DNA from 2 places in the Amycolatopsis sp. NPDC104587 genome. Region 1 is predicted to be linked to the other one. Evidence: riboswitches for the same ligand, from Rfam matches in the RefSeq annotation. Region 1 holds a riboswitch; the other holds the start of a gene.
What was found. A riboswitch is a leader RNA that binds a small molecule or an ion and turns the genes downstream of it on or off. The one in region 1 is predicted to bind thiamine pyrophosphate.

Region 1 (4,764 bases):
GACCCCGGCGGCCGCGGCCGCGTCGAGGGCGCGGGCGGGGTCGGCGCCGGCGGCGTGCAGGTCGCCGGACAGCAGCAGGAACACCGCCTTCGCCCCGGCCAGCGCCGGCTCCAGCCCGGCGGGCTCGGCCAGGTCGGCCACCACGTGCCGGACGCCGTCCGGCACGGCCGCGGTGTGCCGCGACACCGCCGTCACCTGCTGCCCCGCCTCGGCCAGCGCCCGCACCAGCGGCCGGCCCACGTTCCCGGTAGCCCCGGTCACCACGATCATGAAAGCTCCTTCGTCCGATGTCTTCACCGACGCTAGGAGCCGAGCTAACTTCTGGTAAGGACATACCTTTGGGTAAGCTCATGACATGACCGGAGGCGCACAGCTCACCCCGGCCGCCGCGGCGGCCCGGTATGACGTGTTTCACACCGACTGCCCCGCGCGCGACGTCGTCGACCACGTGACGAGCCGGTGGGGCATCTGGGTCCTGATCTCGTTGCAGAGCAACGACCTCAGGTTCTTCGAGCTGCGCGAAAGCATCGAGGGCATCAGCGAGAAGATGCTCGCCCAGTCCCTGCGCGCCCTGGTCGAGGACGGCCTGATCTGGCGGCAGGTCGAGCCGACGACACCACCCCGGGTCACCTACGGGCTGACGGAGTTCGGCCGGGACGTGGGCGAGCCGCTGGCGGAGCTGTTCGGCCGGATCACCCGGCGGCTCATGCCGGACGGGCAGCCGGCTTAGCGGTCCTCGTCGGCGATCAGCGCTTCAAGCGCCGGAATCGCCGCCGTCAGGGCTTCGCGGTGCTCCGGCGACAGCCGGTCCAACCGCCGGTTCAGCTCCTGCACCCGGGTCGAACGGACACCCGACACCAGCCGCTCGCCCTCTTCTGTCGCCTTCGCCAGCCACGCGCGGCGGTCGACCGGGTCGGGCTCGCGGCTCACGTACCCCGCCTCGACGAGGGACGCGATGATCCGCGACATGGTCGCCGCGGCGACACCCTCCTTCGCGGCGAGGTCGCCGAGGCGCAGCTGACCGGAGATCACCAGCGTCGCCAGCGCCGAGATCGCGCCGTGGCCGGGGCCCGGCACGCCGGCCTGCCGCAGTGACCGGGACAGCCTCCCGACGGCGAGGTACAGCCTGCCCGAGACGTCCTGGACCGAGGTGCTGGTCACGGCTGGCTCCTTCTGCCCTGCCCCGCCGCGGGTGCGCCGGAAAGTGCCGTCCACCTTACGGGTTCGCGGTGCACGTTCGCTGTTACCAATCCGGCCTAAAGCAGGCCGATCCTCGAGCGGCGCGTAACCGTTGCCACGAAGTCATTCGGCCGTGACTGTGGTCGGATTGGTAACAAACGGTACAGTAAGCCACCCGGTTCACCGGGGTGGGCTCGACGCGTGCGCCCAGAAGCGCTGCGGCACCCGGCCCGCCTCGCGGGCGAGCCGGCCGGCGACGACACCCGCCCGCATCGCCGCCGCCATCCGCTCCGGGTCGGCCGCGCGGGTGACCGCCGTGGACAGCAGGACGGCGTCACAGCCGAGCTCCATCGCCAGCGTCGCGTCCGACGCGGTGCCGATTCCGGCGTCCAGGATCACCGGCACGCCCGCCCGCGAGACGATCAGCTCGATGTTGTGCGGATTCCGGATGCCGAGGCCGGTCCCGATCGGCGCGCCCAGTGGCATCACGGCGGCGCAGCCGGCCTCCTCCAGACGCAGCGCGAGCACCGGGTCGTCGTTCGTGTAGGCGAACACGGTGAAGCCGTCGGCGGCCAGCCGCTCGGCGGCGTCGAGGGTTTCGATCGGGTCCGGCAGCAGCGTCCGGTCGTCGGCGTGCACCTCGAGCTTGATGAGGTCGGTATCCAGCGCCTCTCGCGCCAGCTGCGCGGTGAGCACGGCTTCGGCGGCCGTGCGGCAGCCCGCGGTGTTCGGCAGCAGCTCGATGCCCAGCCTTTTCAAGAGTTCGAGGACGCCGGAGCCGCCTTCGGCGTCGGCTCGGCGCATGGCGACGGTCGTCAGCTCGGTGCCGGAGGCGACCAGCGCGCGTTCGAGCACGGCGAGGTTCGCCGCGCCGCCGGTGCCGATGATCAGCCGCGACCGGAGCTTGGCAGTGCCAATGACCAGCGGTTCGACGTCCACTTCAGCCTCCCTGGACCGCGGTGAGCACGTCGACGCCGGCGCCCTTGGGCACGGCGGTGGCCGCCCAGTCGCTCCGGCGGACGACGACGCCGTCGACCGCGACGGCGATCCCGGGCCGCTGCCCGCCGGACGCCTCGAGGACGTCGGCGACCGTGGCGCCGTCCGGGAACTCCGTCCACTTCCCGTTGAGCTTGATCTCCATCACACGTGCTCCTTCTGGTGCAGGCGGTCGGGCGAAGCCGCTTCGGTGCCTTCGGGCGGCTTCTCACCCTCGAGCCAGGCGACCACGGCGTCCGCGGTCACGGGGGCCATCAGCAGGCCGTTGCGGTGGTGCCCGGTCGCGGCGAAGACGCCGTCGTCCAGGACACCGAGGTACGGCAGCGCGTCCCGGCTGGCGGCCCGCAGGCCCGCGGCGACCTCGGCCAGCTCGTACTCGGTGATCGCGGGAAAGACCCGTTCGGCGCCTTCGACCAGCTCACGCACCCCGCGCGCGGTGACGGCCCGGTCGAAGCCCGCCTCGTACTGGGTGGCGCCGAGGACGAGCTCTTGGTCGCCGCGCGGGACGAGGTAGATCGGCCGGCCCTCGACGACGGCCCGCACGGTGTGCGCCGGCGGCGGCAGGCAGCCGCGCCGGGGCTTGAGCCGGAGGATCTCCCCCTTGAGCGGGCGGACGGCGTCGGCGAGCTGCGGGTGCAGCCGCCCGGTCCACGCGCCCGCGGCGAGCACGACGGCGTCGGCGTCCGGGATGGCCGTGACACGCTCACGGACGAACCGGACATCCCGCTTCTGGCAGGCCGCGTACAGGGCGTTGAGGAGTTTTCGGTTGTCCACGGCCAGGTCGCCGGGCACGTGGAGTCCACTTCGGACGGACCCGACGCCGGGCTCGAGACGTTTGGTCTCGCGGCCGGTGAGGCGGTCCGCCGCGCGGCCGATCGAGTGCAGGTAACCGGCGAGGATGTCGAGGTGACCGGCGTCGGCGCTGTCGAACGCGACCACGAGCGTCCCGTGCCCGGCCAGGCCGGGGTCGACGCCGTCGGCCGCGAGGTCGCTCGCGAAGCCGGGCCAGCGTCTCAACGACTCTTCGCCGAGGCTGAGGACGTCTTCCTCACCCGGCCAGGCCTCGGTGACCGGGGCGAGCATGCCGCCGGCCAGCCAGGACGCGCCGCCGCGGACGGGCTCGGGGTCGTACAGGGTGACCTGGTGCCGCCGGCCGGCCGCACGCCAAGCCGTGGACAGGCCGATCACTCCGCCGCCCACCACTGCCAGGTTCGTCATGGGATCACGCTCCCTGCGCCGGCATGACCCGGATCAGGTTCCACGGTCGGAGCGGCAGCTCCCTCTCAGCCCGTTGCCTCGGGCTCCCGTGCGGACCAGCCCACCCTAGCTCGCGAGGTACGGTCGCCGCTATGCCCGCCCTTTCCGGTGACAAGATCCGCGCCCGCCTCGACGCGGCGCGCCTGTACCTGTGCACGGACGCCCGCACGTCCCGCGGCGACCTGGCCGCCTTCGCCGACGCGGCCCTGGCCGGCGGCGTCGACATCATCCAGCTGCGTGACAAGACCGGCGCCTTGGAAGCCGCGGGAGAGATCGCCGCGCTGGAGGTGCTGGCCGAGGCGTGCGAGCGGCACGGCGCGCTGCTGTCGGTGAACGATCGCGCGGACGTCGCCCTGGCGGTCGGCGCGGACGTGCTCCACCTGGGCCAGGACGACATCCCGGTCCCGCTGGCCCGGCGGATCCTGGGCGACGACGTCGTGATCGGTCGCTCGACGCACTCCGTCGACCAGGCCTCGGCGGCCGCCTCGGAGCCGGGTGTGGACTACTTCTGCACGGGCCCGTGCTGGCCGACGCCGACCAAACCCGGCCGGTCGGCGCCGGGCCTGGACCTGGCGCGCTCGACGGCGGCTGCCACTCCGGCGCGGCCCTGGTTCGCGATCGGCGGCATCGACGTGCCGCGCCTGCCGGAGGTGCTGGCGGCGGGCGCGTCCCGGATCGTGGTGGTCCGGGCGATCACCGAAGCCGAGGACCCCGAAGCCGCGGCCCGGGAACTGCGCGCCCGCCTGCCCTGACGTCGCCGGTCAGGGTGTCGGCGTGCTCGCCGCGCCCTGGCTGGTGGGCGGCGCCGCCGAGGTCGACGGCGGCTGGGCCGTCGTGCTCGGGGTGGTCGGCGTGGTGGTCGGGGACTGCGACGACGTGGTCGGCGGGGCCGAGGTCTCCGTGGTCGTCTCGGTGCTGGGCGTCGGCGAGCTCTGGGTGTCCTCGGTCGCCGTCGAAGGGGTGGTCGACGGGGTTTTGTCCGGCTGGCCGCCACCCCCGCCGAAGATCTTGCCGATGCCCGCGCCCGTGCCGCCCGCCACACGACCGCCCGTGGCCGCGTCGACCCCCACGATCGCCAGGATCGCCACGGCGAACGCCACCACGCTCGTGCCGATGATCAACGGCCAACGCAGTTTGCGCAGCCGGGACGGCTCCTCCTCAGGAGGTGAGTCCGGCCGGGGCAGCTGGACCGTCGGCTGGTCGGCCGGCGCCACTTCGGAACCGGTTCCACCTCGCCGCCGGATGCCCGACGTCGCCAGCTGCCGGGCCTTCAGCGCGGCCGCGCGCGTGCGCTGCAGCGAGCGGAGGTAGATCTCGCCGCCGACCGTCGTG
Region 2 (4,764 bases), on a different contig from region 1:
TCGCCAGCTGCTCGCGCAACCCGGCGTCCAAACCGGACAGTGGCTCGTCGAGCAGCAGCAGCCGCGGCTTCGGCGCCAGCGCACGGGCCAGCGCGACCCGCTGCGCCTGCCCACCGGACAGCTCCGTGACGCGCCGGCGTTCGAAGCCGGAGAGTCCCACCAGCGCCAGCAGCTCGGCCACCCGCGAAGCCCACTGCGAGCGGGGAACGCCGTGCATCCGCAGGCCGAACGCGATGTTCGAGGCGACGTCGCGGTGGCCGAACAGCTGGCCGTCCTGGAAGACCAGCCCGAAACCGCGGCGGTGGACCGGCACCGCGCCGAGGTCGTCGCCGTCCCAGCTCACCGTGCCGCGCGCCGAGGGCTCGAGCCCGGTGATCGCGCGCAGCAGCGTCGACTTGCCCGAACCCGACGGGCCGAGCAGCGCCAGCACCTCGCCGTCGGCGATGTCCAGCCGGACGTCGCGCACCGCCGTGAACGATCCGTAGTGGACCGTCAGGTCCCGCACCGACAGCGCCATCAGAACTCTCCCACCCGGCCGCGCGCGGCCCCGAGCCGGTCGATCAGCGCGACCGCCAGCACCGTCACGAGCATCAGCAGCGCGCACGCGGCGTACGCCATCTGGTTGTTCAGCTCCCCCGGACGCGCCATCAGCGACGCGACGGCGACCGGCAGCGTCGGCGCCGTCGGCCGCGCGAGGAAGCTCGTCGCCCCGAACTCGCCGAGCGCGACGACAAAACCGAACCCCGCGGCGGCGACCAGCGGCCGCAGCGTCAGCGGCAGGTCGATCTCCCGCCACACCCGCAGCGGGCTCGCCCCGAGCGTCGACGCGGCCTGCCGCAATCGGACATCAACCGAGCGCAGCACCGGCAGCACCATCCGCACGACCAGCGGGATGATCACCAGCGCCTGGGCGAGCGGCACCAGGTAGGGCGACGTCCGGAGGTCGCCGGGCAGCGCGTCGAGCGTCACCAGGTACCCGAACCCGACGGTCACCGCGGACACCCCGAGCGGCAGCATCAGCACGGCGTCCATGGTTTCGCCCAGCCCGCGCGCAGCCCTTGTCGGCGACCGCCGCAGCGCCACCAGCACCACGGACGCGAGCACCCCGACGACCATCGCGAGCAGCGTCGCGTCGACCGCCACCTTCAGCGAGTTCACCGCGGCGTCCCAGCCGGACACCTGCAGCGCGCCCTTCTCGCCAGTGCTGGTCAACGCTCGATAACCGGCGAAGCTCCAGCCATCGGAACCGGACACCGACTCGGCGAGCAGCGCGACGATCGGCGTCAGCACCAGAGCCAGGACGACCCCCGCGGCGCCGACGGCCCACCACTCGCCGCCGCGCGGGCGCCGCGCCTGGCCGGACCCGGTCCGGACGCCTTCCTTGCGACGTCGCGCGAGTCCGCCGAGGACAAGAGCGGCGACCACGGCGGCGAACTGGATCAGCGAAAGCGCCGCCGCGCCCGAGAGGTCCAGGAGGTCGACCGTCCGGAGGTAGATCTCGGTCTCCAGGGTCCGGTACTTCGCGCCGCCGAGGATCAACACCACCCCGAAACTGGTGGCGCAGAACAGGAACACCACGGCCGCAGCGGACGCGATCGCGGGCGCCAGCGCCGGCAGCGTCACCGAGCGGAACGCCCGCCACGGCGACGCGCCCAGCGCGCGAGCGGCGTCGGTCGTCCGCGAATCCAGCCGTGCCCACAGCCCGGCGACGGTCCGCGCGACGACGGCGACGTTGAAGAAGGCGTTGGCCAGCACGATCGGCAGCACCCCGCCGTCCGGCCAGAGCGCCCGGAACGCCAGCCCGACCACCACGGTCGGCAGCACGAACGGCACCAGCACCAGCGTCCGCGCGAGGCCGACGCCGGGCAGCTTCACCCGGGCCAGCACGAACGCCACGGGCAGCCCGGCCAGCACGGCGACCACCGTCGACGCGGCCGCGCTCGCGACCGTGAACCCGGCCAGCTGCCAGGTCCGCGGGTCGCCCAGGACCGCGTCGAGCCCGCCCGCGGCGAACCCGCGGCCGACGATCGCCAGCACCGGCCAGGCGAAGAACACGACCAGGAAGCCGATCGGGGCCAGGCCGAGCAGCGCCAGGCCGAGCCCTCGGGCCGTCCCTGATGGGGTTAGGACTGGTGGTTTTCGGGGGCTCCGGGTGGCGGAGCCCCCGGCCCGGGGCGGAGCCCCGGAGGTCACTGCACGAGCGTGCGCCATTCGCCGATCCACTTCTCGCGTCCGGCTTGGACCTGGTCCGCCGTCAGCGTCTGCGGCTTCTGCGGCAGCGGCGCGACCTGCGCCCAGCCCGCGGGCAGGTCGACCCCCTGGCGCGCGGGGTAGACGTACATGTTCGCGGCCACCGTCGCCTGGAACTGCTGCGACAGCAGGAAGTCGACGACCTTGCGCGCGCTCTCGGTCTGCTTGCCGTTCGCCAGCACCCCCGCGTACTCGACCTGCCGGTAACAGGTGTCGAGCAGCGCCTTGGTGCGCGGCTTCCCGTCGTCACCCACCTCGGCGGCCGGCGAGGACGCGTACGAAACGACGATCGGGCGCGGTCCCTTGCCGGACGAGCCGGAGAAGTCCTTGGTGTAGGCCTCTTCCCAGCCGCTGACGACCTTGAGGCCGTTGGCCTTCAGCTTGGTCCAGTAGTCCTTCCAGCCCGCCTCGCCGTACTTGGCGACCGTGCCGAGGAGGAACGCCAGCCCGGGCGAAGCGGTCGCCGGGTCCTCCGCGACCAGCAGGTCCTTGTACTTCGGGTCGGCGAGGTCGTCGTAGGTCTCCGGGGCCGCGATGCCCTTGCTCGTGAAGTAGTTCGTGTCGACGTTGACGCAGACGTCGCCGACGTCGACCGCGGAGAGCCGGTGCTCGGGGTCGACGGCGTAGCGCTGCGGCCCGCGGTCGGCCTCCGGGCTGGTGTAGGGCTCGAAGACGCCTTCGGCGAGCGCGCGCGAGGCGAAAGTCGAGTCGACGCCGTACGCGACGTCGCCGACCGGGTTGGCCTTGGTCAGCACGAGCTTGTTGGTCAGCGATCCGGCGTCACCCTGCTTGAGCACGGAGATCTTGATGCCCGACTGCTTCTGGAAGGCGTCGAGCACCTCCTGCGGGGCCAGGAAGGAGTCGTGCGTCACGAGGGTGACGGTGGGCGTCTGCTGCGTGCCACCGTCTCCGTCCGACAGCGAGCACGCCGCGGCGACGGCACTGACGGCGGCGACGGCCGTCGCGGCGCGAACAGCCCTGCGTTTCATCTACCCTCCTGCACTTTCACCGGACGAGGAGGAAGAGCCCTCCCTTCGCCGGCATGATCCGGTCAGGTGCGAACGGTCGCGGGGTGACCCGCCTCTCAGCCCGGCTGACCGGACTCCCGTGGCAACCGTGCAGCGTAGTCCAGGACGTACGACCATGGAGACATGACGGAAATCTTGAGCGACTCCGAAGCCGACGGACGACTGGGCGCCGGCTGGACCCGGTCCGGCGCGGTGATCTCCCGCGAGGTGGAGCTGGCGAGCTTCCCGCAGGCGATCGAGGTGGTGGACCGCGTCGCGGTCCTCGCCGAAGCGGCCGACCACCACCCGGACATCGACATCCGCTGGCGCACGCTGACGTTCCGCCTCTCGACCCACTCGGCGGGCGGCTTGACGGAGAAGGACTTCTCGCTGGCCTCCGAGATCGACTCGGTGCTTTCTTCGCTGTGACCTCGGTTACGCTGAGTGCACTTTCTGGCCGTTTCGACGTCTCTCGGTAAACAACTTTGCTAGGAGAGACGAGTCATGACACAGGCGATCGTGGTCGGCACGGCGGCATTCGCGACGATGGTGGCAGCGGCCGGCGGTGTGCTCTGGTTCACCGCCCGCGGCCGCCGTCACCCGGATGCCGGTGAAGTCGGTCACAGCCGCTAACGAACCGCAAGATCAGCGCGCTGAGCAGGGCGGAAGCATCGGATTCGGCCTTAGGAAGAGCCATGAACAGCACCGCCACCCTCACCGCCGCCCAGCGCGCCTGGATCAACGCTCTCGCCCCCGCGGTGGTGCTGATCGCCATCGCCCTGATGGGCCTGCTCGGCTGACCCACCGCCGTCAGTACCGCGGCATGTTCGGGATCGCCTTCTCGGCCACTTCGATGAGGGCCTCCACTTTCGGGACGTCGGCCGCCACGTCCTCCGCCGTCAGCGAAGGCGCCTCCGAGGATCGGTAGGCGACTTCGTTGCGGCGGGCCCGCATCCGGTTGAAGGGGCGCAGCACGTGCCCCAGCGGCGGGTCGAGCTGAGCGAGCACAGCCTCGTAGACGGTGACGTGCCCACCCCGGCTCGTCACGCGCAGGCCCTGGTTCTGCAGGACGGCGGCCAACGCACGCCGCGCACCGTCGTAAGCCAGCGTGTACGCGCCTTCCGGATCGGTTTCCTTCAGCCGCAGCGCCGAAGCCAGGTGCGTGCGCGCTCGGACGAGCTCGGCCTCGGCGGCCTCCCGCGACGCCGGAACGTGCTCGATCGCGCCGCGGGTGATGAACGCGTCGATCCGCTCACGTCCTTGGTTCCACTGGGGCATCAGGCCTCCTGGCCGAGGTTCACCGGGACCAGCGGACGTTCACGCACGCTGGTGACAAACGGATCCGCCGTCTCCGCGGCCCACGACTCGGGCGAGATCCGGTGCACGTTGACCTCGCGGTTCAGCTGCCGCGACACGCCTTCGGCCAGGTCGAAGAGTTCGTCCGGATCGGGCGACCCGACAACGAGGACGTCGACGTCACCGGGCGGCGGGCCGGGTTCACCGCGGT

Region 2: linked by a shared signal. The riboswitch ahead of ACZ61C_RS45835 (thiamine ABC transporter substrate-binding protein) and the one ahead of thiO (glycine oxidase ThiO) in region 1 are both predicted to bind thiamine pyrophosphate.

Annotation. Positions count from the first base shown of each region.
Region 1 covers NZ_JBVJNO010000001.1:357,800-362,563, reverse strand. Annotated here, with positions in the region: gene ACZ61C_RS01755 (SDR family oxidoreductase) at 1-270, opposite strand, end outside; gene ACZ61C_RS01750 (winged helix-turn-helix transcriptional regulator) at 356-730, shown strand; gene ACZ61C_RS01745 (MarR family winged helix-turn-helix transcriptional regulator) at 727-1,161, opposite strand; gene thiG (thiazole synthase) at 1,360-2,118, opposite strand; gene thiS (sulfur carrier protein ThiS) at 2,120-2,320, opposite strand; gene thiO (glycine oxidase ThiO) at 2,320-3,393, opposite strand; TPP riboswitch at 3,387-3,493, opposite strand; gene thiE (thiamine phosphate synthase) at 3,525-4,184, shown strand; gene ACZ61C_RS01720 (hypothetical protein) at 4,194-4,764, opposite strand, start outside.
Region 2 covers NZ_JBVJNO010000024.1:67,050-71,813, forward strand. Annotated here, with positions in the region: gene ACZ61C_RS45825 (ABC transporter ATP-binding protein) at 1-517, opposite strand, end outside; gene ACZ61C_RS45830 (ABC transporter permease) at 517-2,079, opposite strand; gene ACZ61C_RS45835 (thiamine ABC transporter substrate-binding protein) at 2,190-3,239, opposite strand; TPP riboswitch at 3,262-3,369, opposite strand; gene ACZ61C_RS45840 (4a-hydroxytetrahydrobiopterin dehydratase) at 3,402-3,686, shown strand; gene ACZ61C_RS45845 (hypothetical protein) at 3,762-3,890, shown strand; gene ACZ61C_RS45850 (hypothetical protein) at 4,068-4,535, opposite strand; gene ACZ61C_RS45855 (ArsR family transcriptional regulator) at 4,535-4,764, opposite strand, start outside.